3 regions of the Neomoorella thermoacetica genome follow, and region 2 is predicted to be linked to each of the others. Evidence: riboswitches for the same ligand, from Rfam matches in the RefSeq annotation. Region 2 holds a riboswitch; each other region holds the start of a gene.
The links. A riboswitch is a leader RNA that binds a small molecule or an ion and turns the genes downstream of it on or off. The one in region 2 is predicted to bind cyclic di-GMP.
Positions count from the first base shown of each region.

Region 1 (9,578 bases), 1.2 Mb from region 2:
TGCGCAACTTGCTCCGCGCCAGGGCAACATCGGCAGCCTTCTGAACTTCACCCTTGGCCAGCTCATGTCCCTGGGAAAGTAATGAAGCAATCTCCGCCCGGGTCGAGAGCCTCAACCGGCCATTGGTAACAGCAGCAATGGCTTCCTGGTAAGCAAGCATCTCCTGCCGGCGCATCTGCCTTTCTTTATGGATAATCTCCGTAATATCGAAGGCCAGCAAGCCCCCGGAGTAAGGATCCAGGGGGATCCCATGCAGGTCAAAAACCCTTTTCCCGTCACTACTTACAATGAGCTCCCGGCAGTGGGTACCCTGGCGAATTGCCTTATGTATCAATTTTTCTATTTCCTCCGGGGGTAATTCTAGATCAGCCTGGCCCCCTAAATGGCGAAATCGTCCCCTTTCATAGCGCAACACGCTGCCGATCTGCATAGCCTTCAAAATCTCAGAGTTCTGGATTTCGGCAAGTAACCGCTCTTTTACCAGTTTCTGCAGGTGGACGGGGACCAGCTGGGATACTTGTTCAATAAAGTCCCCCGTACTTCCGGTTAATAAAGCGTACTCGTCACTGCTAAGGCGGGTAGCTGTTTCCTGATCCCGGTAAACAGTCAGGATATCAAAAAGGCGAATATTCCCCTTCCCTCTGGTGGGTACCCCGGCCACATCCAGGCTGAGGTTCTGATGAAGGTGAATACGATATTTCCCGGGTACCGGGGCATCTGTTTCTAATCCCAACTCCATCATATTTAAGACCAGGATACGGCCGTCATAACGCCTCCCGTCAGCTGCAACCAGATTTATTCCTATAGGTGACGGGGGCTTCCGGCGCAAAGAGCCCGGGGTCATAAAGTAATCGCAATCAGGGCAAGAACGTTCCGGGGTCTTCTGGTTACACTGACGACATTGTTGCATACTAGAACACCCCCTTTAAGCCGGTGTTAAGGCTAGGAACCCTGGGCTTTCAAAGAACAATCACCTCCAAAAGCCAGTCAACCCCCGGAGGCTGAATAAAAATAGAAAAGGCAGCCATTTAACATAACCAGGCTGCCTTTATAAAAACCTATCAATCAAGACTTTACTAGCGGCAGCCTGGCAGTCATACCGGTAACGGCTGTAGACCCATGGCTTTGCGTCCCACCCTTTCAGGTGGTTTGCCTTTTACACTAAAGCCTTCTACTGATTTGCAAATTTTTTAGTCTAGGGGGTGGAGAATTAGTTTTTTATCGCTCTTTTAGCCTTTTTATGGGAAACAAAACCAGAAAGGGTTCTTTGCGAGAAGAAGTTTTAATAGGGGTTAAATAAGGTAGGATTATTGTTTATGGAAAGAACAATAAGTGGTAGCCAAATTGCTTCCATCTTTTTACATTTACTACATAAATTACCCCCCCGTTGGGTTAATATGGTTCTTTTGGTAATTGCTTATCTGTAATTTCTTTGACATTGCTAGTGTACTCCTCTGACCAAGAATTACTAGACTAGATAAAATAAATTTCGACACGCATTATGGGATTCCTTCTTTATACAAAAAGACATTACCAAAGTAAAAGTAAAACCCGGGGTAAACCAATGGCATGAATAAAGAATAGGGGCCATTTTTCAGGCCCCATTCCTTATCGTTGCCAACCTTCCGTGCATTAACACTATGCTCCGAACACTTCCGCCGCCACCTTTACTCCATCGGTAGCCGTGGTGGCATAATAGTCCGCTCCTACATAATTCTTCACGGTTTCGTCTATATAGTTGCCTCCAATAACCACCCTGGTGTCCAGACCTGCACCCCGGATCGCTTCGATGGTTTCTTTCATCGCCTCCTGGCAACTGGTTAAGAGCACGCTCATGCCTACCAGGGGCGCCTTCGTTTCCTGCAGGGCTTCAACAAACCTCTCTTTCGGTACATCCACCCCCAGGTCGACTACTTTATACCCCGCCCCTTTTAACAGCATGATGACTATATTCTTGCCCAGGTCGTGGATATCTCCCTTCACTGTGCCGATCACTATGGTTCCTTTGTGTTCTCCACTTTCTCCCCCCAGGTGTGGTTCTAAAATATCCATGGCGCCCTTCATTATCTCGCCTGCCATTATTAATTCGCTCAGAAAATACTCGCCCGACTGAAACCGGTTGCCTACTTCTACCATGCCTTCCTGGAGGGTTTTGACAATCTCCAGGGGCGCGACTCCCCCTCCCAGGCGTTCTTTTACCTGCGCGAGTACCTGTTCTTCTTCTAGTTCTGCCATTGCCTTTGATAAAGTGTCTGTCAGCATAAAGACCTCACTCCTAATTCTAGAGAATTAAATATCTCTGCGGGCTACCGCTGTACCCAGAACCAGATAAAGGCGTAGGCAAAGGCCTCGAGTTTCTCCCACTCTTTTTTTACAATCTCCTCATTGCCGGGGATTTCCCCCAGCTCTTCCCTCTTAACCTTCCACGGCACGCAAGTACCGGCTTCCGGAACAAATGTTTTCTCCTTATTTTCAGCCATTGACTTCCCCTTCCCTTTGTTAATAAACGCCGTACTCTCGTCCTGCTTCAATCATTGCAAAAATATTTTCCCGCTTGGCATCACTCATAACAGCTCCGCCAGGTGCAAGGACAAAGCCCCCGTCACAGGCCAGTTCATCAATAGCCTGCTTCACACAATCCTTCACTTGTGCCGGCGTGCCGTAAGTCAGAAGCGTAGTGGGAACGCCACCCCACAGGCAGAACTTACCGCCGAGAATTTCTTTCGCTTTTTTGGCATCAGTTGTATCTATGATGAATACAATACTTTTATCCGGCAGTTCAGCTATCTTCTCAAGATACGGGGTCCAATTTCCTTCAGCAAAGAAGTACATCCTCTTTCCTTGCGCCCAGAGACCTTCGATAACTGCCTTCAAAGACGGCCAGTAGAATTTTTCCCAATGTTCCATGCTCAGGAACGGGTAGGCACCTCGATGAAGGGTTGCCTTACAAGGTAAAGTGGTATCTCCACGAGCCCCAATCATGGCATAGGCTATATTATGTGGTATAATCGCTTCGCACGCGGCCAGGACTTTCTCGGGTCGACGGCGGATGTCAAGCAAAATCCCTTTCATACCCCGCAGAGTGTCACCCAGGGTATCGAAAGGCGCCTTGGTAAACCCGCTCGTAGAAGGTACTACGCCGTGTTCCTTCGTCCACTTTTCCCACCCTTTAGCCATGACATTGCTGGCTATGGCATAAGCAGCCGCGCTTTTAATTAGCGCTACCGTGGCTCGGTATGAGCCTGGCCTGGCAAACTCCTCACTAATACGAGGCAAATATTTAGTTGCCAGCCATTCAGTAGGATTGGCAATAAAATCATCATAGTCTTCCGGTTTCATGTACTCTTCTTCCATATACTGGAATTGCGAGTTCTCCTCTAAATGAATACCCGGGAACTTATACAATTTCGAACCCATGGCATCGAACATTGGTGGCCACCATAAGGTGGGACCACCTCCGAAAATGTCAAAATCGAGGTCCTGTACTACTTCACAAGTTATTTCAATTGATTTGTCAAGGTTGTAATATACTTCTTCAAGAGTACTGCCGGTGTACTTGACAGCCCATTCACCAACTGAGAAAGCTATAGGAACTTTATCCGGTTTGCCACATTCCATGGCTGTGATGTAACGCTGCAGTCTCTCCTGATAAAGCTTTTCCTTACTCATACTCTCTCATTCCCTCTCCTTGCTTATATGACGTCCACCTCATGGAGTGCTCCTCCGGTCCTTTTTTCTTTTCTTCTTACCTAACCGTATTACCTCACCCTTTAACTTCTTATTACTTTAATCCGCTAACAAATCTTTACGATATGCCTTTAAAAAGTTCTTTCCTGTAGATCGTAAAATAGAATTGACCCAGGATCGTCAAATAAAACTGACCCACCTTGTGATAAAATCTCCCCTGAGAGGGGGAGGAAAAAGAGGTGGTCAGCATGTACAAATGGCAGCGCATCAAGGCACTGCACGCTCAAGGGGTCGGCATCAGGCAAATAGCAAGGGATGTTGGGGTGTCCAGGAATACCGTCAGGAAGTACCTTAAAGAAGCCGGCCCTCCCCAGTTTAAAGCCAGGGAGTATACCAAAGAACTGGACAAGTTTCTGGAAGAAATAAAGGTTATGCTTGCCAAAGGATATATCGGCACAAGGATTTACAAAGAACTGAAAGATAAGGGCTATCAAGGCTCCCTGGCCAGCGTCCACCGTTATCTTAGGGCCATCAAGGAAGATGACAGGACCGCTAAATTAGCCACCACCCGGGTGGAAACAGGCCCAGGTAAACAGATGCAGTACGATTGGAAGGTGTGGACGCTACCAGTTGACGGGAAGCTCGTGAAAATATATCTCCACGAAGTGGTCTTATCCTACAGCCGGATGAAATTCTACACCTTCTCTTTAAGCATCACCACCGCCGATGTGATCCGGGTTCTGATTGAAGCCATTGACTTCTTCGGCGGTTATGCCCCGGAGTTGGTGATAGACAACGGCAAGCAAATGGTTATCACCCACCAGAAGGACGGTATTGTCCGGTATAATGACGAGTTTTTAAAATTCTGCGGGCTGTATGGCATTGAGCCCTGTCCTTGCGCCAACTACCGTGCCCGGACCAAGGGAAAGGTAGAACGCCCCTTTTACTATGTCCAGGAACACCTGCTGCGGGGCCTGGAGGTGGGGAACTTAAACGAATTCGCTGTAAAGCTTTCCGAGTTCCAGGAAGCCTACAACAAAAGGCCCCACAGCACCTTAGGCCGGCCGCCGGAAGAAATGTTTGCCGAGGAAAAAGGGTGCCTTGTTAAAATACCGGCTGTCGAACCGGCCTTATTACACCATAAAGAACCCCGGAAGGTGAGCAATGACGGCTATATATCCCATGACGGCAATCTCTACCCCGTACCCATGCGCTACTGCTTAAGGAGGGTGTGGGTCGAAAACATCTACGGCCGGCGCTTAAAGGTATATGACGAGGAAGGTGCGCTTTTAGCGGAGTTTGACCTTGACCTTAAAAAACAAACCGCCCGTCCCCTTCACCCCGAACACGAAACCATCAACCGTCAATACCAGGAAAAGAAACTGAAGCTACGCTCGGCCCTGGTGGAGAAGTTCACCAGCGCCTTTGGCGAGGATGGCCAAAGGTATCTGGAAGGCCTGCGTGATAAAAATGGCGCCAACCTGTACTGGCACCTGGCGGAAATCTTAAGCTATCAGGAGATATATACCCCAGAAGATATCATAGCAGCCATCAAAGAATGCCTGAAAATCGGTTCTTATCACAAAAACAGCGTAAAAAGGCTTTTAGAGCGCAAGGAAATCGCTCCGCTTTCTTGTGCCTGTGACCCGGCAAGTGTCAATATGCCGCCAGGTAAAATCAAACGGGACCTCTCCTGTTATGCCCTAAAGGAGAGCGAGGTGGCGGCAGTATCATGAGCAACAAATTAACCGCTTACCTGGAAAGCCAGATGCAGGCCTTAAAACTAAAGGGGATGCTTGCCCATTACCAGGAGATAACAGAAAAAGCCTCGCAAAACAACCTTTCTTATACCGAATACCTCTCCCTTCTCTTCGAAGAGGAGTTAAAAAGGAAAAACGAAGGCACGGTCAAGACGAAAATCAATAAAGCGCGTTTCCCCTTTATCAAAACCCTGGAGGAATTTGACTTTAGCTTTCAACCCTCAATCCGGGAAAAAGAAATTATCTCTTTAAGCTCCCTGGATTTCGTGGAGAAAAAGGAGAATATCATCTTCCTGGGGCCGCCCGGGGTCGGCAAGACCCATCTATCAGTAGCCTTAGGTATCAAGGCCTGCATGGCCAAATACCGGGTAGTGTTTATTACGGCTCAGAAACTACTGGAAGAACTACTTTTGAGCGCCAAAGACGGCAGTCTCCTTGACAAGCTATTGGGTTACTCCCGGCTAAACCTTCTAATCATCGACGAACTCGGCTACATGCCTGTAACTAAAGAACAGGCCAATCTTCTCTTCCGCTTGGTCTCCATGCGTTACGAGAAGGGGAGTATTATCCTGACCAGCAACTACAACTTCAACGAATGGGGGGAGATATTTTCCGACCAGGTGGTAGCCGCGGCCATAATTGACCGGCTTGTGCATCATGCCCGCATTTTCTATATTAACGGCACTAGCTACCGGCTCAAGGGTAAACTGAAAGCAGCCAACGACCGTTAAATCGGAGGCTACACCTTCATTCCCTTTAGCGCATGACTTGCAGCTTATTATTTTTGTTCCCCAGTGGGTCAATTTTATTTGCACATAGTGGGTCAATTCTATTGACAATCAACACTTTCCGAAACGGTCGTTACCCAGCAATAAATCGGTGGTGGTGACTGCGGTCATGATTTTTCCATCCAACGGATCGAGAATGGCCGCGTCCATGCCGCTCGCCATACATATTGTCAGGAAGTAACGGTTGATGAGCTTCCTCTTCGGCATGTTAAACGAGATGTTGCTTAAACCGGATACTGTCTTCACTTTAAATAACCTCTTGATATCCCTCAGGCACTGGAAAAACATCACCGCATTGGTGTGGTTTACGGCCAGGGGGAGAACCAGCGGATCGATATACAGGTTGCTCAAATCATAATTCTTCCTGCTCAGGGTCTCTATCAGTCCCTCAGTTATCTTGATCCTTTCTTCAGCCGTTTTCGGGATACCATTGTCGTCCACCGTCAGGCCGATTACCGGGCACTGGTATTCGAGTACAAGTGGCAATACTTCTTCCAGACGCTTTTTTTCCATGGATATGGAGTTGATTATCACCTTGCTCTTATCGCCCTTGACGGTCTCCAGACCCTTTTTTATTGCCTCCCCTGCTGTGCTATCAATGCATAAAGGTACATCGGTTACTTCTTGCACTGTACGCACAAGCCACTCCATATCGGCCACTTCGTCACAGTGGGCGGTATTTAGATCCAGGTAGTCCGCTCCCGCTTCCGCCTGCCTCCGGGCCAGGTCCTGCACGGCCGCGGCGTTTTTGTCATTAATGATTTGACGGACACTGGGGATCGCGCTATTTAGTTTTTCACCGATGATTAACATTTCCTGCACCCTCCATGTATTTGGTTTCAGGCGTTTCTACGGAAAATGAGGAATTTACGGTAACTCCTCCTGGTTTATAAAATAATTATCCGGTTTTTGAGAAGTTAAGGCTTTTGCCCTGAGTTTTTCAGGTGGCACTAACCTGGCTGGCCTTCTAATCTTCGGCAATATTTGCTGCTAACACCCCTAAAACTTCCCCTTTTTCATTTTTAATGGGGCATGAAATGGGTACAGCCAACCTGTTAGTCGCCTGAGTTATATAAGGTTTCCCTATGTAAGACTCCCCCTTTATCGCGGCCTGAAACCACGGTCTAAATGACCAGTTGATAGATTGATTAAATTTCAAAGGAGAGTAGATAATGTTACCGTCAAGGCCTACTACCATGGGGTATTTGATGAAATCTAGACCTGCAACTGCTTCATCGAAAGGCTTTCTTAATTTTTCTATTTGCATACTTTTTATCTCGCTATTTTCTGCCAAACTCTTTAAAATCTGCATCCCGTTCTGGATCAGGCTGTTTTTCGTAGCCTCGTCCCATCCTTCTTTCGTGTACTGGTTTGCAAGTTCATCAAAGCGTCCAGCCATGTCCGATAGCTTGACAACGCTTTCCTCCATTGTTTCCATGGCCATCTCCTGATGCGCCACTGAAGCTGTTACCTCTTCTACTCCCGCTGCCGTCTCCTGGGCTACGGCCGCCATATGGGATGCATCCTGGTTTATATTCTGCGCCCGCTCTGCCTGTTTACGGGCGTTGCTGTATATCTCTTCCATGGCACCAGCAACACGAGTAAAGGCCTCTGTAACTTCCTCCATTTCCCGCATTGTCTCTTCGCCCTGCTCCAAGTTATCTTTTACTAGCCTTACATTCTCCTCTACCTGTTTTGCCGCCTCCTTTGCCACCTCCTGGATCGTCTCCGCTATACGTACTATATTCTGCGCAGCCTGCGCGGAACGTTCGGCTAGTTTCCTTACTTCTCCAGCTACCACTGCAAAACCGCGGCCAGAATCACCTGCCCGCGCCGCCTCGATCGCCGCGTTCAACGCCAGTAGATTCGTCTGGTCCGTTATCTCCGTTACATATCTTACAAACTCGTTGACTTTCTCTATTTTCACCTCCAGCCTCATAACCTTCTCCGCTGCCTCTTCTATCGACACCGCCGCCCGTTCCATATTGGCCAGCAGAACCTTTAGAACCTCTCTGCCCTTCTCCTCACGTCGTTTAGCCTCACCTACCAGATTGACTCCTTCTGAGGAAAGATGGGCTATGTCCTTAGCTAAAGCCGTCAATGCTTCTACATTTTCCGCTACTCTTTGGGTAGCCCCGGCTTCCTCATCCGCACCACCGGCCATATCTTGCATAGTCCGAGCTATCTCAGCAAGACTTACACGATTGGCCTCTGCTTCGCGCTGTATCACCCCGACGAGATAATTTAGCTCATCCGAACTCCTCTGCATGTTCCCGATCATGCGAAAAAAAGCTTCTAGGACCCGACCGGCTATCTCATGAAAGCCCCTGCTCCATTTCTGGGCCTTTAAAAATTTTTCTGCAGCTACCGGATCACCTTTTTCCAAAAGGGAGAGGAACCGCTGAAGAAGCAAAAGCGGGTGGATCCATCTCTGCCATAGCAAGAAAGCTCCTGTACTACTTAAAAGAATTCCAACAAGCACCATTACTAGAGTTCCCGAACCAAGCGTTACAGTGACCACAATAATACAAAGGGATATAACAAGTAAGTAAGGGAATAATGGCATAAACCCTCCCCAGTTGCCTGGCGACCTTTGAGCCAGAGACTTTGGGGCCATTTGTCTCACGTCCTTTCGTCTATCACGTAAAGTTTTTTGTAATTCATTTCTGGCTTACGGTCACCTAAACTTAAACGATCAGTTCTTCACTTCTTCCTTTTCGACTTTTATGTTTCTATATTGGAACTTTATATTTCTAAGCCGCATGGCAGGGGTTAACACTTGGAGGTGGCGGCCGCCTCGTTTGAAGCATTAATGCTATCACCAGCATGTCAAGACAGTTCTGAGGGGCCGCCACTCGGAAGGTATGACTGTTCTACCTAAACAGACGGTACAATTTATGGCAACGCAGTAACAATCTTAAATAATCTGGCAGTTGGCTTTTTCAACTTTCTCCTGGTATCGCTCCATGTTTAGATATTAGCAAAATTATCGTATTATTCCAACGCCCTGTCCTATATACATAAATATAACCATTAAAACCAACCAGACGAGGGAAATAAGGAAACCTGGTTTCATCATGTCCCAAAATTTCCAATATTTGTAATGATATGTGGTTAGCGGAATGGGATCCAGAGGTAATAAAAATACACAAGACGCAGTATACGCAATTGGAATAACTAGCAGGGCAGGATTGATCCCGGTATTTTTAGCCAGTACTGCGAGTACCGGAATGGCTACAGCCACTACGGCACCACCTACAGGTATAATTAAGTGGGAGAAGATGCCGAAAGCTGTAACGGCGAACAATACTATCAGGAGGCCGACACCAGCCAATCCACCCAG
Region 1 covers NZ_CP012369.1:300,621-310,198, reverse strand. The annotation lists gene MOTHE_RS01570 (ATP-binding protein) at 1-910, opposite strand, end outside; cyclic di-GMP riboswitch class I at 1,079-1,164, opposite strand; gene MOTHE_RS01565 (cobalamin B12-binding domain-containing protein) at 1,639-2,262, opposite strand; gene MOTHE_RS13560 (hypothetical protein) at 2,307-2,480, opposite strand; gene MOTHE_RS01560 (uroporphyrinogen decarboxylase family protein) at 2,500-3,669, opposite strand; gene istA (IS21 family transposase) at 3,936-5,423, shown strand; gene istB (IS21-like element helper ATPase IstB) at 5,420-6,178, shown strand; gene MOTHE_RS01545 (methyltetrahydrofolate cobalamin methyltransferase) at 6,287-7,048, opposite strand; gene MOTHE_RS01540 (methyl-accepting chemotaxis protein) at 7,203-8,852, opposite strand; gene MOTHE_RS01535 (SLC13 family permease) at 9,222-9,578, opposite strand, start outside.
Region 1: it holds a riboswitch for cyclic di-GMP, as region 2 does, so the genes downstream of both, MOTHE_RS01570 (ATP-binding protein) here and MOTHE_RS07515 (type II secretion system F family protein) in region 2, are expected to answer to the same signal.

Region 2 (9,578 bases):
GAACGCTTGGGCCTGCCCGTAAAAGAGATCTTTGCCCGGGAAGGGGAGGAGTTTTTCCGGGAAGTAGAAAAAGAAGCCGTCGCCCGGGTGGCGACCGCCCGGCAGGCAGTTATTGCCACCGGCGGGGGGGCGGTCCTTTGCGGGGTCAACGTCAAGTTGCTGCGGGAGGGCAACAAGGTCGTCTGGCTTCAGGTGCGGCCGGAGACGGCCCTCAAACGGGCCGGGCTGGACGACAGCCGTCCCCTACTCCAGGGGCGGGAACCACGGGACATCGCCGCCCTCCTCCGGCGCCGGGAGCCCTATTATGCCTTCGCTGATATCTATATCGATACCGACGGTAAGGAGGCGGCCGCCGTGGCGCGGGAAATAAAGGAGGCTTTAAAGGCGTGGCTGGAGAGCTTAACGTAGACCTGGGCGAGCGAACTTATAAAATCCACTGCGGCTCCGGATTGCTGCCGGTGGCAGGTTCCATCTTGCGTAATCTTAATCTGGCAGCCCCCTGCCTGGTGGTAAGCAATGCCACTGTGGCCGGGCTCTACTGGCCTGTGCTGGAATCCAGCCTGAAGGCCGGAGGCTTTAACCCCCACCTGGCCCTGGTACCCGATGGAGAAGAGGCCAAAACCCTTCAGGTGGCAGCTAGCCTCTACGACTCCGCCCTGGCCGCCGGGATCGAGCGCCAGGCCGCCGTCATCGCCCTGGGCGGCGGAGTGGTGGGCGATGTCTCCGGGTTTATAGCCGCCACCTGGCTGCGGGGGGTTCCTTTCATCCAGGTGCCCACCACCCTCCTGGCCCAGGTGGATTCCAGCGTCGGCGGCAAGGTGGCCGTCAACCACCCCGGCGGCAAAAACCTCATCGGCGCCTTTTACCAGCCGCTGGCCGTTATCGCCGATCTGGATACCCTGACCACCCTGCCGCCGCGGGAGATCCGGGCCGGCCTGGCTGAGGTCATCAAGTACGGGGTAATCGGCGACGCCAGCTTTTTTGCTTATTTAGAAGAGCACCTGGAGGGAGCCCTGGCCGGGGATAAGGAAGTCCTGGAAACCATCGTCCTGCGTAGCTGCGCCATGAAGGCGGCGGTGGTGGCCAGGGACGAGCGGGAAAGCGGCCTGCGGGCCGTCCTGAACTTCGGGCATACAGTCGGTCATGCCGTTGAGGCCGTTACCGGTTTTACCGCCTACCGCCACGGTGAGGCGGTGGCCATGGGTATGGTGGCCGCCGCCCGCCTGGCCGTCCGGCGGGGTATGTTTTCTATGGAAGAGACCGGGCGGCTGGTGCGCCTTTTAGCAAGGGCCGGCCTGCCGGTGACCCTGCCGGACCTCGATCCGGCAACCTTCCGGGCGGCCCTGGGCCACGACAAAAAGATCCGCCAGGGCCAGCTGCGGATGGTCCTGCCGGAAAGCCTGGGCCGGGTGCGTCTTGTCCCCGTCAGTATCGAGGAAATCGCGGCGGTGGTTGAAAACGGTGCGGCAGCGGAGGGGTGAGTCATATGGATAGTCGACGACGACTGGGGGACCTGTTGATCGAAGCCGGGATGCTTACCCCGGCCCAGCTGGAACAGGCCCTGCAGGAACAGAAACGCAGCGGGGAGCGCCTGGGTAAGGTTTTAATCCGCCTGGGATTTATCACCGAGGCCAGCATGCTGGAGGTCCTGGAGTTCCAGCTGGGGATCCCCAAGGTGGTCCTGGCTGACTACCACCTGGATCCGGAGGTGGTCCGCCTGGTGCCGGAAGGCCTGGCCCGGCGCTACCAGGCCATCCCCATCCGCCTGGACGGCAACCGCCTCCTGGTGGCCATGGCCGATCCCCTGAACCTCGTGGCCCTGGACGACCTGCGCCTGGTCACCGGCAAGGAGATTATGCCGGCTATAGCCGCCGAGAAGGAAATCGAGGCAGCTTTAAGCCGGTTCTGGCAACGGGAACCCGTTACGAGCATGAGCGAAGTAGCGGCAGCCGTCGCCGCCGCGGAATCTGGCGGGCGCGCCGGCGGCACGGAAGGCGCGCCGGCTGTGCGCCTGGTCAACAGTTTTATCCAGCAGGCCATCCAGACCCGGGCCAGCGACATCCATATAGAGCCCCAGGAGGGGGAGGTCCGGGTGCGCCTGCGGGTAGACGGCCTGCTGCGGGAGTTGACCCGCCTGCCCCTGGGGGTTTTAAGTAGCCTGATCTCCAGGATCAAGATCATGGCCGGCATGGACATCGCCGAAAAACGCTTGCCCCAGGACGGCCGTTTTCAGTTTACCCTGGGTAAACGCAGTGTCGACCTCAGGGTTTCCAGCCTGCCTACTGTTTACGGCGAAAAGATCGTCCTGCGCCTCCTGGACCAGGAGGCCATGCTCCTGCCCCTGGACGACCTGGGATTTTTGCCGGCCATAAAAGAACGCTTTGAGAGTCTCATCCACAGTTCCTACGGCATGCTCCTCATTACCGGTCCCACGGGCAGCGGTAAGACGACGACCCTTTATGCTACTCTTAACATTTTAAGCTCGCCGGAAAAAAATATCATTACCATTGAGGATCCGGTAGAATACCTGCTGCCCGGCATCAATCAGGTGCGGGTTAACCCCAAGGCCGGCCTGACCTTTGCTTCAGGGCTGCGTTCCATCCTGCGTCAGGACCCGGATATCATTATGGTCGGGGAGATTCGCGACCGGGAGACGGCCGATATCGCCGTCCGGGCGGCGACTACCGGTCACCTGGTCTTAACGACCCTGCACACCAATGACGCCGCCGGCGCCGTAACCCGCCTCCTGGATATGGGAGTGGAAGGCTACCTGGTCAATTCCTCCCTTATTGGCGTGGTGGCCCAGCGCCTGGTGCGCCGCATCTGTCCCCATTGCCGGGAGATGTACGAGCCGGAGCCGGGCTCTCCGGAAAGGGCCTGGTTGCCGGGCGCGGAACGGCTCTGGCGCGGCCGGGGTTGCGAAAACTGCCATTATACCGGTTACACCAACCGGACGGCCATCCAGGAGGTCCTGGTCATGAATGAAGAACTCCGGCGCCTGGTAGCCGCCAAGGCGCCGGCTACGGCCCTGAAGGAGGCAGCGGTGGCCGGCGGTATGGTTCCTTTGATTGACGACGGTTTGGAAAAAGCCCGCCAGGGGATCACTACGGTGAGCGAGGTCCTACGCGTTTCCCTGGGAGGTTTGTAATGGGAGGGTCAAGATGCTCGATATCGAAACAATCCTGGTAGCGGCTGCCGCCGCCGGTGCCTCCGACGTCCATATCTCTGTTGGGCTACCGCCGGTTTTCCGGGTGCACGGCGAACTCCAGGTCCAGCGCCAGTGGGACCCCCTGGATTTGGAGATGACAGCCCGCCTGGTACGGCCTATAGTGGGCGATAAGTGGGAGGTATTTCAGGAGCAAGGTGAAATCGATCTGGCTTACTCCCTGCCCGGTGTAAGCCGTTTCCGGGTCAATGTCTTTCACCAGCGGGGGAGCGTCGGGGCGGCCATCCGCCTTATCCCCAGGGAGATACCCAGCCTGGAGTCCCTGGGTTTACCGCCGGTGGTGGCCGAACTGGCGGGCAGACAGCACGGCCTGATCCTGGTGACGGGGCCGACGGGCAGCGGTAAATCCACCACCCTGGCGGCCATGGTGGATAAAATCAACCGGGAGCGGAGCTGTCACATCATCACCCTGGAAGACCCCATTGAGTACTTGCACCAGCACCGCCGCAGCATAGTCAACCAGCGGGAAGTGGGTTCTGATACCAGGTCCTTTGCCAGCGCCCTGCGGGCCGCCCTGCGTCAGGACCCCGACGTTATCCTGGTCGGGGAGATGCGCGACCTGGAAACCATCGCCACGGCCATTACGGCTGCCGAAACAGGTCACCTGGTCCTGGCGACTTTGCACACCAGCAGTGCCGTCCAGAGTGTGGATCGGATCATTGACGTTTTCCCGCCCCACCAGCAGGGGCAGGTACGGATCCAGCTTGCCGACACCCTGGAAGGGGTGATCACCCAGCAGCTTTTACCGCGGGCCGACAGGAAGGGCCGGGTGGCGGCTGTAGAAGTGTTGATAGCCACCCCGGCAGTGAAGAATCTCATCCGCGAGGGTAAAACCCATCAAATCGTTTCCACTATGCAGACCGGAGCCCGCTACGGGATGCAGACCATGGAGATGGCGCTGCGGCAACTGATCACCCGGGGAGTAATTTTTGAGGAAGGTTTAAATATTGGTTAAGGACACCGGCTAAAGGAGGATTCTGGCGGTTTGCGGCGAATAGAAAAATATCCTTGTTAAGGGCAAACCTGGTGAAAGCCAGGGGCGCAAAGCCACGGGCCTGCAGACGCAAGTCATGGCCGCCGGGCTGCCGGGGAAGAGTTTTGCCTTTCCCTGCTACCGGTGGCTATTTATTTATATGTTTGGAGGGGAAGCATGAACTTTGCCTACCGGGGAAGGGATGCCAGGGGGAATGCAGTTAGCGGGAATCTAGAAGCGGAAAACCAGGAAGTGGCCATCCAGGAACTGCGGCGGCAGGGGATCTTTATTACTTCCTTACGGCCGGTAGATGTCAAGCCTGCCCTGGACTGGCGGGGCCTCTTCCGCCGGCCGGTATCCCGCCGCGACCTGGCCCTCTTCTGTCGTCAACTGGCGACTATGCTGGGGGCCGGCCTGCCGATTATGTCCGCCCTGCGTGTTTTACAGCGGCAGGTAGAAAATCCTTCCCTGCGTGAAAGCATCGGTGTGCTCCTCCAGGACCTGGAGTCCGGAGAGGCCTTTTACCGGGCCCTGGGACGGCAGCCCCGGGTCTATCCCCCTATCGTTATCCATACCGTCGAGGCCGGTGAACTGGGAGGCGCCCTGGACGAGACCCTGGAGCGCCTGGCCGGGCACCTGGAAAGGGAGCATGAGGTGGAGGAAAAGGTCAAATCGGCCCTGACCTACCCGGCGGTGGTGAGCCTGGTAGCGGTGGGGGCGGTTATCTTCCTCCTCACCTACGTCCTGCCCTCCTTTCAGGTGATGTTAAACAGCCTGCAGGTTCCCCTGCCCTGGCCGACGCGGATGATCCTGGGGTTGAGTGAAGGACTGCGGCGCTGGTGGTTTGTCCTGGTACTTCTCCTGGCTGGCGCCGGTTACGGGTTTTACCGCTGGCGGCAGGGTCCGGACGGGCGGTATCAGGTCGACCACCTGCTTTTACGTTTGCCGATCTTCGGACCCGTACATCAGAAGACACTTTTAGCCCGCTTCAGCCGTACCCTGGGTACCCTCCTGCACAGCGGCGTGCCCGTTTTGCTGGCCCTGGAAGTAGTGCGGCGCACCGTGGGCAACGCCGTGGTGGCCAGAGCGGTGGAGCGGGCGGCCGAGAGCGTACGCGACGGGCAGAGCCTGGCGGCTCCCCTGGAAGCGAGCGGGATCTTCCCTCCCATGATGGTGGAAATGATTACGGTGGGCGAGGAAACGGGAGCCCTGGACGCTATGCTCGAGCGGGTGGCAGTCCTTTATGAGCTGGAGGTGGAGGCGGTCGTAAGCCGCCTGGCCTCACTGATAGAACCCGTCCTCATCGTCGGCCTCGGTGGCATAGTAGGGCTGATCGTGATTTCGGTCTTTCTGCCCTACTTTCAGATGCTGGGCGGCATAAAGTAGAGGGCGCCGGGGTATCTTTTTTCTCATTTTGACGATGGCTACTCTAGCAGCCTGCCCTCATGACAATGCCCTGGCCGGCGGTTCCATGTCGAGGAGTGCCAGGATAGCTCTGCATCCTGCGGCGTTTGAGAGCGGGGATAAAGATACGGGTAAGAGGGGGGTGATTTACTTGTAGGTTTCCCCGGCGAGCTGGCTGCAGGAGAGTAAAAAGCGCAGGCAAAAAATCAGGGAGGTTGATTGATTTATGTGGCAGAGACTGAAAAAGGCGCGGGACCAGCGAGGCTTCACCCTGGTCGAGCTGTTAGTTGTTATTGCCATCATCGGCATCCTGGCGGCAATTATCGCCCCCGTTGCCTTTAATTCCATCGATAAAAGCAAGGTGGCGGCCGCCGAGGCAGATTACCGGACGATTAAAGCTGCGGTATTGAACGCGTATACTGATACGGGAGTTTGGCCACCTTCATCAACAGCTCAGGGCCGAGATCCTGGCCTTGTAGACAAAAATAATTGGAGTGGTGCCCCGGATACTTGGAACGGACCCTACCTTGATCGCTGGCCGACCAAGAACCCGTGGGGCGGAAGTTATACTTATATAAACGACACAAATCAAAAATCCAGGTACTTGCAACTTGATAAAGTACCCGACACTGCTTTACAGAAGTTACAGGGTGATCTTGGTAATATAGTGACAGAGGAAAATGGAACAATAACCATTTTAATTTCCAAAGACGATACATCCCAAAGTAATAACTCCCAATAATGTTGATAATGGCGGTTTTTAAAATTGCTCCCGGTACTCACTCGTCCGGTACCGGGAGCAGGCCATCCGGCTGCTAAGGTTTACAGGAGCAAAGCAGGGCTAAATATTTATAAACGGGTGATAACAGGATAGCCAGGCAAATTCTACAGGAGTAATAAGGAAAAAGTCATGCTGGTATTTTTTTTCTTGGCGGGTCTTTTTATCGGCAGTTTCCTCAACGTGGTCGTATACCGCTTACCGCGCGGAGAAACGGTGGTCTGGGGCCGTTCGCACTGCCCGACCTGCGGGCGGGAGCTGGCCTGGTACGACCTTATTCCCGTATTGAGCTACCTGTTTCTGCGGGGCAGGTGCCGTTACTGCCACCTGCCGATTTCCCCTCGATACCCTATAGTTGAGCTTGTTACTGGCGTGGTGTTTACCACCCTTTTTTATAATTTCGGCCTCTCCTGGGTCCTGGTAAAATACCTTTTCCTGGGCGCCGTGCTGGTAGCCGCAAGCTTCATCGACCTGGAGCATTACTTAATCCCCGATAGCCTAGTGGTGACCGGAGCCTGCGGAGGTATTCTTTTTAGCCTGCTGGCGCGGGATGTGGGGTTCCGGGCTGCTTTAGGGGGATCTGTCGCAGCAGCAGGATTTTTGCTGCTCGTTGCCGTAATTAGTAATGGTGGCATGGGCGGCGGGGATGTGAAACTTGCAGGTATGGTAGGGCTTTTCCTCGGCTGGCCCCTGGCATCCCTGGCTCTCTTCCTTTCCCTGGTCACAGGCGGCCTGGCGGGCGTTTGCTTGCTGGTATCTGGCCTAAAAAAACGGGAGGACCCCCTTCCCTTCGCGCCCTTTATCGCCATAGGGGGGTTGCTGGCATTGTTTTTTGGCGAGAAAATGTTGCACTGGTATCTTGGCAGGTTTATGTAAAATCAGGCCAAGCGAAACGCAGGCTGTTAACATGAGGGTACTCGACATGGCAGGGGGAGCAGGGGCTGGCTCCAGGCGGCCGTTAAAGGGAAATGGCGGTTTTACCCTGGTAGAAATGGTAGCCGTCATGGCCATCACCGGCCTCCTGGCTACGGTGGTCCTGCCTATAGTGGCCAGGAGTCTTGCCTGGTGGCAGTTGCAGACGGCGGCCTGGCAAATTGTTAATGACATCCGTAACCTGCAGCAAATAGCAATGGGTGGCGAGGATCGCCACCGGATGCTCCTTTTTGATACCGGTAATAAGCTGTACCTCTTGAAAAAAGATACAACTATTATTCAGAAAACCCCCTTACCGGCTGGAATTACTATGGAATTACGTTTACAGCATACCGGTTCCATGCCGGGAACTGTTTACCCCAACGAAATATCCTTTACCATTGAGGGAGAACCGGTAAACAGCGGGGATATAGTCCTGAAGAACCGCTATGGCCGGGAGTATTATATAACCATTATGCCGGTTACCGGCCGGGTCAAGGCAGGGGGGACGACGTGAAGCTCTCCAGCTGGCTGAAGGATAAGCGCGGCCTGACCCTTATTGAAGTCCTGGTGGCCAGTGTCATCCTGGCGGCGGTGCTGGCCCCCATGCTGGGGATGTTCACCACCGCTGCGCGGAGCTACGTCCAGGGCGGCCGGGAAACGGTAGCTCTGAACCTGGCCCGGGCGCACCTGGAGACTTGCCTGGCGGCCGGATATAACGGCCTCGAGGAAATGCCTGGGGTGAACGGGTCCTGGCAGGAGGACCCCGGGAATAGCAATTACGAATATATAGTATTGGTGTCTGAGTACGACACCTCGCTGGAAGTGAAAAAGGTCGTGGTGCAGGAACGGCCCGTTAATGACCCGGCAGGGCAGGTGGAACTGGCGACCCTGGTTGCCAGGTGGCCATGAGGTGGCGGGCTGGTTTTACCCTGGTAGAAACGGTCCTGGCCGCCAGCCTGATGGTCCTGGTCCTGGGAGCCTCCTTGAGCATCATGGGGGCCGCCTTGAGGTGGTGGCAGCGAGGCTGGGACCGGATGGACGCCCAGCAGAACGCCCGTATCGCCCTCATGCATATGACAGGGGAGATCCAGGCCGCCAGCCAGGTGGTGTCCGGCTCCAACAGCCAGACCTTGATTATTGAGGATACCGGTGGCAACCAGTACAAATATGAACTGGCCGGTGACAACCTGCGCCGGGCCGTGAAGAATAAGGGTTTTCTGGATTTCAGTGGCTATAATCCCCTGGCTTACGGGGTACGCACCCTGGAGTTCACCTACGATCGAAACCCACCGGAGCAAAGCAAGATGGTTACCATCCACCTGGTTGTCCGGGATGGCCAGGGGCAGGATTTCGCCGTTACCACCACGGTAGCCCTCCGCCTCAAGGTGATGAACGGAGAGAGTTAGGTAGCCCCATAGCAGTAAATGGTAGATAAATGCGAAGTTCTGCCCTCCTACCCTACTTTCCTTGCCGGCGGTAATGGTACCTGGATAGGAGAAGCTAAACTAAAAGTCAGCTTGATGATAAGGTAACTGGCCTTAGCCGCAGGGAACAGGAGCAGCCCGGGGCTAATATCTACCCGGGGCATAGCGGGGAATAGTGATGCTTGGGTTTAAAGTAAACCGTATCGCTGATCTGGTAGTAGAAAAGAAAACGTCGCAGCCGCCCCGGATTTTGCGGTTCCTATGGTGCCGGCGGGGTAGTGCCCTGCCGGTGGTTTTGCTGGTAACCATAGTCCTTTCCCTCCTGGGAGCCGGGCTCCTCAACCTGGCCTTGAGTGAACACCAGGGGGCGGCCACCGATTTAAAAATCAACCAAGCTACTTACCTAGCAGAGGCCGGGATAAACCTGGCCCTGGCAAACTTACGCCGTGACCCCGGATGGCGAAAAGGACTGAACAATATTCAACTGACAAGTTGGGGGCGTATTAACCAGGTTACTGTCAGGGAAAAGCCTTTAAGTTTAAGTTTACAGGCTGACGCCGAGGTTGGAGGTATTCGCCGGTCAATCGTTGCCGATGTATCCCGCCCGTTAACCACTTATGCCCTGATGGCCGGTAATGGGCAGGGGAGTTTATGGGAGACACCACTGATGACAATAAAAGGCGATATCCTTTATTTAGGAAATCTGTATATTACACTGCAAACCCTGGACGGTAACGTAGCTGCTTCCGGTAATTTGTACAACGTCATTGGAACTATCAAAGGTAATGCCGTTGCCGGCCAAAACTTGATTAACTATGGGAGCATTAAAGGCAAAGCTTATTACGGTAATAGTTATTC
Region 2 covers NZ_CP012369.1:1,485,230-1,494,807, reverse strand. The annotation lists gene MOTHE_RS07535 (shikimate kinase) at 1-408, shown strand, start outside; gene aroB (3-dehydroquinate synthase) at 387-1,481, shown strand; gene MOTHE_RS07525 (GspE/PulE family protein) at 1,487-3,148, shown strand; gene MOTHE_RS07520 (type IV pilus twitching motility protein PilT) at 3,162-4,181, shown strand; cyclic di-GMP riboswitch class I at 4,233-4,316, shown strand; gene MOTHE_RS07515 (type II secretion system F family protein) at 4,377-5,585, shown strand; gene MOTHE_RS07510 (prepilin-type N-terminal cleavage/methylation domain-containing protein) at 5,830-6,345, shown strand; gene MOTHE_RS07505 (prepilin peptidase) at 6,514-7,257, shown strand; gene MOTHE_RS07500 (type II secretion system protein) at 7,289-7,810, shown strand; gene MOTHE_RS07495 (prepilin-type N-terminal cleavage/methylation domain-containing protein) at 7,807-8,205, shown strand; gene MOTHE_RS07490 (ComGF family competence protein) at 8,196-8,702, shown strand; gene MOTHE_RS07485 (hypothetical protein) at 8,899-9,578, shown strand, end outside.

Region 3 (9,578 bases), 1.0 Mb from region 2:
CAGGATCTTGAGCAGGGCCTGCTGGACCCCTTCCCCGGATACGTCCCGGGTAATGGATGGGTTCTCTGATTTCCGGGCTATCTTGTCGATCTCGTCGATATAGACAATACCCTTCTCTGCCTTCTCCACATCATAGTCGGCCGCCTGGATGAGCTTGAGGAGAATATTCTCCACATCCTCACCCACATAGCCGGCTTCCGTCAGGGAGGTGGCGTCGGCGATGGCGAAGGGCACATTGAGAATCTTGGCCAGCGTCTGGGCCAGCAGGGTCTTACCGCTACCGGTGGGACTCAGCATGATGATGTTGCTCTTCTGGAGTTCAACATCATCCATCTTCATACCCAGGTTGATGCGTTTATAATGGTTATAAACGGCTACAGCCAGGGCCTTTTTGGCTTGATCCTGGCTTATGACGTACTGATCGAGGATCTCCCGGATCTCCTTGGGCTTGGGCAGTTCACCCATTTCCAGGTTCAGGTCCTCGCTTAGCTCCTCTTCGATTATCTCATTGCACAGCTCGATGCACTCGTCACAGATATATACACCCGGGCCAGCAACCAGTTTCTTGACCTGGTCCTGGAGTTTCCCGCAGAAGGAACACTTCAACTGGCCTTTGTCATCGGTGTATTTGTACATTTTCTTCACCTCGCTGTCCCTTATTTAGCGGGCAACTCGCGCTTGGTGATCACCTCATCGATTAAACCATACTCCCGGGCTTCCCTGGCTGTCATAAAGTGATCCCGGTCGGTATCCCTGGCGATCTGTTCCAGGGGTTTACCGGTTATCTCACTTAAAATACGGTTCAAGTTGTCCCGTATGGCCAGAATCCTCTTGGCGTGGATCTCGATATCCACGGCCTGACCCTGGGTACCACCCATGGGCTGGTGAATCATGATTTCGCTGTTGGGGAGGGCAAAACGCTTGCCCTTGGCCCCTGCCGCCAGGAGGAAGGCACCCATACTGGCCGCCAGGCCGACGCAGATTGTGGAAACGTCGGGCCGGATATACTGCATGGTGTCAAAGATGGCCATGCCTGCCGAAATCGATCCCCCGGGGCTGTTTATATAAAGGTGAATATCCTTGTCGGGATCCTCGGCCTCCAGAAAAAGCATCTGGGCAATGACCAGGTTGGCTACATGATCGTCAATGGCACTCCCCAGGAAAATGATCCTGTCCTTCAATAGGCGGGAATAGATATCATAAGCCCGTTCGCCCCTGCTGGTCTGCTCGACAACCATTGGTACCAGAACTGACACTGCCAACACACCTCCACGTTAAAATCGTTCAGAGATCACAGTTAAGCCGGCGTAGCTTCCGCTGTTTCTGCTGTTTCCCCTGCCGCGCCCTGTTCCCGGGGCGGTACGGGCTTGCTGTGCTCTACCAGAAAATCTATGGTCTTTTTAATCATTATATCGTATTTCAGGACGGACAAGTCGCCCAAATTCTTCCGTACAGTATCCGGATCTTGCCGGAAAATCCTGGCCATCCTCTCGATTTCGGCATCAATCTCTTCCTGGCTGGGCTGGATATTTTCAGCTTTGGCAATAGCTTCCAGAACCAGTTCCGTTTTTACGTCCCTTTCGGCCCCGGGCCGGAATTCTTTTTCTAAATCACCAATAGTCTTGTCAGTGTTCTTTAAGAACTCCTCCAGGGTCATCTTCTGGGCCTGTAGGTTGCGCTCAAGTTCCCGGATCCGGGCATCGATACGCCGTTCCACCATAACTTCCGGGAGTTCCACCGTGGCCGCAGCGACAGCCTTTTCCACCACGGCCTGCCGAACTGCGGCTTCAACTCGCTGTTTCTGGCTTTCCTCCAGGCGCCGGCGGATATCCTGGCGCAGGTCCGCCAGGGTCTCGCACTCGCTCACATCTTTGGCAAACTCATCATCAAGGGGAGCCAGTTTCTTACGTTTTATCCCCCGCACGGTGACCTGGAAAACGGCTTCTTTACCGGCCAGATCCTTTTCGTGGTAGTCGGAAGGGAAAGTGACATTAACGGTGCGTTCTTCATTTACCCTGGCACCAACCAGTTGCTCCTCAAAACCGGTTATAAAGGTGCCTGAACCCAGCTCCAGGGGGTAGTTGTTCCCTTCCATTCCCGGGTAAGGCTGGCCGTCCACGGTGCCCTTGAAGTCAATGGTAACAATATCACCGGCTGCTGCCGGTTCGTCCTCGATTACCTCCAGCTCGGCATAACGCTCCTGCAGCCGCTTCAGGTAAGCATCGATATCGGCTTCTGTTACCTCTACTTCCTGGCGTTCCACCTCCAGGCCGGTGTAGGGACCAAGCTGGACTTCCGGTTTAACCTCCACCCTGGCTTTAAAAACCAGGGGTTCTCCATCTTCTACTTTAACTATCTCAACCTCCGGCCGGTCGATGGGTTCCAGCTGGTGTTCGGCCACAGCTTCTTCATAAGCCGGAGGAATAACAATCTCCGCTGCCTCGTTATAAATAGGCTCCTTGCCAATATATTGCTCCAGGATAAAGCGAGGGGCTTTGCCCTTCCTGAATCCTGGAATATTGACCTGCTTTACCAGTCGACGATATGCCTGGTCTATAGCCTTCTGGACTCTGGGGGCTTCAACTTCTACTTCCAGGAGTACCTGGTTTTTATCCAGTTTTTCTACGGCAGCCTTCATCTACTTATTTGCTCCTCCCTACTCCCGACTACTGGACGCCATTCATTATGACCATCCGTTTGTCTAAAAATACCTTCAGGATTTATTTCGCCGTGCCTGAAGCTTTTCCTGCTAAAATAATAAAAAATAGCCTGTGAAAGAGTACCTCGGACGGGTCAGGTCCGAGGTACTAATAAGCAAAAATATGGAGCGGAAGACGGGATTTGAACCCGCGGCCCTCGCCTTGGCAAGGCGATGCTCTACCACTGAGCTACTTCCGCCCGTTATTCGGTACCATCACGGCTTTCCGTAGCGATATATTAGCAAAAACCCCTGGCCCTGTCAAGCTCTCCTCCCCGGGCCGGGGCTATTTTCCTTGTTGCTGGCAGTTCCGGCAGAGGAGATGATTTCCACATCCGCCAGGGTAATCAAGCCCTGCTGGACCATCTCCCGGACCCGGGGCAACACGGCGTTTATCTTTTCGGGGCTGTCCACTGCCTCAACAAGAACCGGCAGATCGGCGGAGAGCTCCAGGAGGCGTGAGGCATACAGCTGCTTACGCTTGCCATATCCCTCGATACCACGGACTACAGTAACCCCAGCCAGGCCGGCGGCCTTTAATTCGAGAACCAGAGCATGGTAAAGGGCCATACCCTGCCACTTCATACCCTCCCCCAGATAAACCGTCAAACGCTTGGCCCTCGTGCCGGTCATACCCATCCCTCCAGCCTAAAATAAACTCCCTGCCGCCAGCCAGCCCAGCCAGGCCAGGAGCAAGCCTCCCAGAATGCTCCCCAGGCTGTAGGCCAGGGCCCGTTTACCCTCGCCATCGCCAATCATGGTGACGGTTTCATAGGTGAAGGTTGAAAAGGTAGTATAGGCTCCCACAAACCCTGTCCCCAAGGCCAGGGTCACGTTAGCCGGTAACCTTCCCTGGGGCAGGGCCAGGAGCAGGCCTAGCAGAAAGGCTCCGCTTAAGTTGACGAACAGGGTACCCAGGGGCCAGGTACCCCGGACGCGATTTCCCAGCCAGCGACTTAGCAGGAAACGGGCCAGGGTCCCGGCAATCCCGCCACAGCCTACATAGAGCCAGGCCATTACTCCTCCCCATCCTCCCTGGTTATTATACTACTCAATGCTTTTGAAGATAAGGGCAGGCGCGCTAAAAAAATACCGGTTTGCATACAGATAAGTCCCCCGGCCAGGGAAGCGAAGAGGTAAAGGAGGGCCAGGGGAATTTTTTCTCCCTGGAGCAGGTGGAGGGTTTCCACACTGAAGGTGGAAAAGGTGGTGAAGGCACCGAGCATCCCTGTAGTAAGCCCCAGGCGCAATTCCGGGCCCATGACCAGTCGTTCCAGGGTATAGGTCAGGATAAAGCCCATGGCCAGGCAACCGCCCAGGTTAATGATCCAGGTAGCCAGGGGAAAGGAACCTGGCCAGAGACGGTTGATAAAACTAGCCAGGAAATAACGGCCGACAGCGCCACAAAATCCTCCTACGGCAAGGTAAAGGTAGAGCATGGTGAATATCATTCCTCCCATGGCGGCAAAAAATAAACCCCTACCCCGGGGAAACTTTACCCCCCCGCGTAGGGGTCATCACTGCACCAGCGCAGATTTAAAGGGAACCCCATCCCTTGGGTATTAACCTTTTGCTAGAGTGATTCTATTCCACACTGGCGGCCATTTTCCTGCCGTATATCACCTACCGCCGTCGCTATAGCGACAAAAAACTCCCGGGCCGCCCGACCGATACCTGCCTGCTCATCAATCATGGCCGCCGTTTCCTCCGTAACCTCAACAGCTGCGCCAATGTCTCTATTTATCCCTGTAAAAAAAATCCCGGATATATCCGGGTGTGGTAGGGTATATATTTTAAAGGAGGTCAGAGGGCTTTGCTCAAGGTTTATGATAGCACGCGGTCGTTATAAACGTATTAAGCCACCTTTAAAATTAAATTAATTTTACACCGGCAAGCAATTTAACTTTATGTAGAAATCATAGCCTGCCCCGGTGGGTGTGTGGGCCGCGGCTAGCCTATCTTCGGTAAAAAACCCTGCTTTTTAGAGCAGGGTTTTGGTTACCACTTAAGCGGCAGGTATTGAGGAGGTAGTTGTAGTTGGCGCAGGGATGGAAGGAGGAGAGGTCGTGGTAGTGCTGGCTGTGTTGCCGGCTGTGGACACAGTGTCCGTACCTGCTGGAACTTCTGTAGCAGTCGGGCTGGTGCTCGGTGACGTTGCCGGAGTCGTGGAGGTCGCCTCTCCCTCGCCTTCTTCAACATCAATGTCGCCAGTGGCGTCATTATAATTTACTTTTTCTTTAAATACTTCACTCAAGAACCTCAAGGGCACAAAAGTACGGTTGCTGATTAATAGAGCTGGCACATCCAAATTTATTTTTGTGCCATTAACGGTTACTTCCGCGCTGCCGGGGATAAGTACTACCGTAACTCCATTTTTGGCTATAGTCACGGCATTTGTTGCCTCATCCCAGTTAACAGTTGCGCCCAGACCTTCCGTAACCGCTCTGACAGGGATCAGGGTGCGGCCGGCTTTAATCACTGGCGGCACATCAAAATTAATTTCTTTATTTTTAACCCGGATTCGGCCCTGGAATTTTTCCAATCCAGCGTGTTGGGCTTCTTCACGTACCTGGATTTCTTCCCTTTGCCGCACCTCTTTTTTCAACTGTTGCTCAGAATGGTGAGAATCATTTTCCTGGGATTCTCCCTTGGCTTCCCGTTCCTGTTCGTTTAATCCATTTTCTTCTTCAATGTTTGCTTCTCCTTGTTCTCCCCTTTCTTGATCTTTCAATTCATCTCCTAATTGACTATCTTCTTCATGATTATTCCCCGTTCCCGACGCCATTACATACTTACCGGCCCCATGGTCACTGTTACCATTGCCCGGGCGGGCATAAGCCATCCCCGCCGGCAGAAGCAGGCTCGCTATGGCCAGCATACTGATTAATTTTTTGTACTTCATCCTGCATACCCCCTATAAAATTTTAAGACAACCCGCAAAAACCGTAGTTGCCCCTAATTGCCAGCAATATTCAAATTGGCTTATCCGGCAACCCGGCTGCCATGGCCTGTTGAGGCTTTAGGCCCGTGGCTTTGCGCCCCCGCCTTTCGGTCAGGTTCGCCTTTAGCGGTTTTCACAAATATTTATCGTCACTTTTAACTATTTTTTAACTGTCAGGGTGGTTGACTTTGAAAAATTAATATCAAACCCCATGGGCAAATTTAGTAAAAAAGGGTATAATAAATGATGTGTGTTTAGGCAAGAAAGGAGGACCGCTTTTTATGGCCCAGGAAACTTCCTCCTCGCGAGAACCGCTACGTAAAGCCGATGTAAACATAAAATTATCTGAATTTGAAATCCCCCCCATGCAGGACATCTTGTTCGTTGGTAAAAAAGCACCTATCGGTCCCGAAGCCGTAAGGCGTATGGTAGATGCAGTTTCGCCGGAACAATATGAGATAGTACGCCTAAACCATGAGACTTTCGAAGCCGTAGTAGTAAAAAAATCTTTATTAAGGCTTCTCCCTAAAGAAAAGCTTCTCCCAGTAGTAATCGAAGAAAGTAACCGCATCGCCGACGATAAAATGGTGCTTAAGGCCCAGATAAATATTACCATCCAGGTCAGCAGGACGGTGGATTTGTAGTGCCCACGGTAAAAAGCCTTATAAGCGAGAAGCTTTATACAATTGACCCGTTAGCAAGCGTCGGTCGGGCGGCCGCTATTATAGAACGCTATGGTATAGGCAGCCTCCCGGTAGTAGAAGAGGGAAAACTGGTAGGCATTATCACTTCCAGGGATGTCAGGAGGTTTCACCCAAACCGGCTGGTTGCCGATGCCATGACGAGAAAAGTGATCACCATATCACCAACAGCTTCCCTGACAGAAGCACAAAAATTAATGGTCAAGAATAAGATTGAGCGTCTGGTAGTTACCTCGGAAAGCAACATTGTTGGTATAATTACCTACGCCCAGATCATGCTGGAATTGGGCAAATATACCGATAGCCTTACGGGTTTAAACAAAGCCGAAATCTTTTATGAAAAAGCCCTGGAGTTATTAAGACGAGGCCAGGAGATAGCAATAATCTTTCTGGATTTGGATAACTTTGGGGGTATTAATAAAGAATACGGCCATATTTATGGTGACAATGTCCTGCGCCAGGCCACTATAATCTTAAAAAATTTAATTAACATGAATGAGGATACCCTGTGCCGCTATGCCGGCGATGAATTTGCTATTGTTACCACCAGGTCCCTGGCTGCAGCAGAAAAATTAGCCCGGCAAATTGTCACGGCCTTCGCCAACGAAAATTGGCCCGGTAAAATAAAGGTCACCATCTCTGCTGGCGTAGCCGGAGGCCGTCGCTCAAAAATACGCGAATGTGGTAAAGACAGCAGCTATATCGTCAAAAACCTGGTCAATATGGCCAGCCTGGCTTCAACCAAAGCCAAAAGACTGAAAAAACCGGTAGTAGTAGTTGAGGCCGTTGAATTTAAAGAAACAGCATGCATGTAGCGCCTACCATGTCCATCCCTTCATGAAAAATGCGGCAGTTAGCCGGATTAGGCTAAAAATTCTATATTTAACCCGCGCGGCAATCGGCTGCAATTCTTGCACCAGGATGGTCACCCCGCCAGCCGAAAGCGGCGATTTTTTCCATAGCCGCGTTCCGCTCTTCGCTGCCGGCCGATTCTTTTGAGCGCCCCTCCTTTTCCCTTTCCAGTGATACAGCAAAAAAATCCGGGCTTCAAACCCGGAAAACCTTGAAATATCTATATTTGGTGCGGGCGAGAGGACTTGAACCTCCACGGGTTAACCCCACCAGATCCTAAGTCTGGCGCGTCTGCCATTCCGCCACGCCCGCAAAAAAATGGTGAGCCATCGGGGAGTCGAACCCCGGACACCCTGATTAAAAGTCAGGTGCTCTACCTGCTGAGCTAATGGCTCACGCTATTGGCTGGGGCGGCTGGATTCGAACCAGCGGAATGACGGATCCAAAGTCCGTTGCCTTACCGCTTGGCTACGCCCCAATATAAATAAAATGGGGTGGGAGATGGGACTCGAACCCACGACCCCCAGGGCCACAACCTGGTGCTCTAACCAACTGAGCTACACCCACCATGTCTTTTTCTGGCGCGCCTGGCAGGATTCGAACCTGCGGCACGGGGCTTAGAAGGCCGCTGCTCTATCCAGCTGAGCTACAGGCGCCTGTTTGGAGCGGGTGATGGGAATCGAACCCACGTAGCCAGCTTGGAAGGCTGGAGCTCTACCATTGAGCTACACCCGCAGGCAAATTCTATTTTACCACAAAAACGTTTCCCCGTCAAAAATAATTTTTGCTGAACCACCATGAAAAAAGCATTATTTATTATAATTGACCGGCCTGCTCCTGGCAAGACCCTTTTTGCTGGCGGCAGGCCGGCATGGAGGCTATTTTGCCGGCCAGAGCCGCCTCAAGATAGGCCACATCTTCTTTACAGCCCGGGCACGATGGCTCAATTTATTTTTAACCTCACCCCCCAGCTCGGCCAGGGTCAGGTCATACTCTGGCAAGTAAAACAGGGGGTCATAGCCGAATCCCTGGTGGCCCCGGGGTTCCGTTGCAATCAGCCCTTCCAGGGTGCCCTCTGCCAGGTGGGTATCGCCATCCTCAGTAACCAGGGCCAGCACACAACGGAAGCGAGCCGTCCTTCTCTCCCAGGGCACTCCCTCCATGAGTTGGAGTAATTTGGCGTTGTTGCGCCGGTCATCGGTGGGTTCACCGGCAAAACGGGCCGAATAAACTCCCGGCGCACCCTCTAAAAAGTCAACTTCCAGGCCGGAATCGTCGCCCAGGGCCGGTAAGCCAGTCATGCTGGCGGTCAGCCGGGCTTTGAAAAGGGCATTGTCGACAAAGGTGCTGCCTGTCTCTGGCGGCAGGTTGAACCCGGGGAAATCGAGCAAGGTCTCGATTTCCACCCCCAGGTCCTGCAAAAGCTCCCGGAACTCCCTGGCTTTACCCGCATTTTTGGTAGCTAAAACCAGTTTATTTATCATTGCCTGTCCCCACCCGGCTGGCAATATCACCAAGAACCTGCTTTTGGATGGCAATCAGGCTCTCTATACCTTCTCCGGCCAGATCCAGCATGGCTGTGAGCTGTTCCCGGGTAAAGGGTCGGCCTTCGGCCGTTCCCTGGACCTCCACCAGCTGGCCGGAACCAGTCATGACGACATTCATGTCCACCCCGGCGTGGGAGTCCTCCTGGAAATCCAGGTCCAGGATAAGCTCGTCGTCCACCAGGCCGACGCTGACTGCCGCCAGGAAATCCTTAAGGGGCATGGCCGGCACTCCCCCGGCCGCCACCAGGCCGGCCAAAGCTTCAGCCAGGGCCACGAAACTACCGGTAATGGCGGCTGTGCGCGTACCGCCGTCAGCCTGAAGGACATCGCAGTCCAGCCAGATGGTCCTCTCCCCGAGGAGGGACATGTCGACCACGCTGCGTAACGACCGTCCTATTAGCCGTTGGATCTCCTGGGTCCGGCCCGTGAGCCTGCCACGGGTGACTTCGCGTATGGTCCGCTCCTTGGTGGACCGGGGCAGCAGGGAATACTCCGCCGTAATCCAGCCCTTGCCGGTGTTTTTTAAAAAAGGAGGAACCTTTTCTTCCACCGTTGCACTGCAGATCACCCGGGTGTCACCTACGGTGATTAAGGCCGAACCCTCGGCATATTTGAGATAATGGCGTTCAATGGTCACCGGGCGCAATTCCCGCAAACCGCGACCATTTGCTCGTAGCAAAGCTCCAGGCCTCCTTCGTTCTTACCCGGGGGTACCTTTTTCCCTAAAGTCTAAGGCAAGTTTCCTGGTTCTGGCCAGTTCCAGCCATCCGATCAGTTTAAAACCCACTTCGTTAAATGAACGTGGGTCGCCGCTGACATAGAATTCATGGGCCCGGGAA
Region 3 covers NZ_CP012369.1:453,524-463,101, reverse strand. The annotation lists gene clpX (ATP-dependent Clp protease ATP-binding subunit ClpX) at 1-636, opposite strand, end outside; gene clpP (ATP-dependent Clp endopeptidase proteolytic subunit ClpP) at 657-1,256, opposite strand; gene tig (trigger factor) at 1,298-2,638, opposite strand; tRNA gene MOTHE_RS02310 (tRNA-Gly) at 2,824-2,898, opposite strand; gene MOTHE_RS02305 (DUF190 domain-containing protein) at 2,960-3,331, opposite strand; gene crcB (fluoride efflux transporter CrcB) at 3,347-3,715, opposite strand; gene crcB (fluoride efflux transporter CrcB) at 3,715-4,149, opposite strand; gene MOTHE_RS02290 (stalk domain-containing protein) at 4,704-5,600, opposite strand; cyclic di-GMP riboswitch class I at 5,684-5,771, opposite strand; gene MOTHE_RS02285 (hypothetical protein) at 5,921-6,283, shown strand; gene MOTHE_RS02280 (CBS domain-containing protein) at 6,283-7,155, shown strand; gene MOTHE_RS12685 (hypothetical protein) at 7,159-7,449, opposite strand; tRNA gene MOTHE_RS02275 (tRNA-Leu) at 7,420-7,504, opposite strand; tRNA gene MOTHE_RS02270 (tRNA-Lys) at 7,512-7,587, opposite strand; tRNA gene MOTHE_RS02265 (tRNA-Gln) at 7,595-7,670, opposite strand; tRNA gene MOTHE_RS02260 (tRNA-His) at 7,683-7,759, opposite strand; tRNA gene MOTHE_RS02255 (tRNA-Arg) at 7,772-7,848, opposite strand; tRNA gene MOTHE_RS02250 (tRNA-Gly) at 7,854-7,927, opposite strand; gene MOTHE_RS02245 (XTP/dITP diphosphatase) at 8,071-8,676, opposite strand; gene rph (ribonuclease PH) at 8,666-9,418, opposite strand; gene murI (glutamate racemase) at 9,440-9,578, opposite strand, start outside.
Region 3: it holds a riboswitch for cyclic di-GMP, as region 2 does, so the genes downstream of both, MOTHE_RS02290 (stalk domain-containing protein) here and MOTHE_RS07515 (type II secretion system F family protein) in region 2, are expected to answer to the same signal.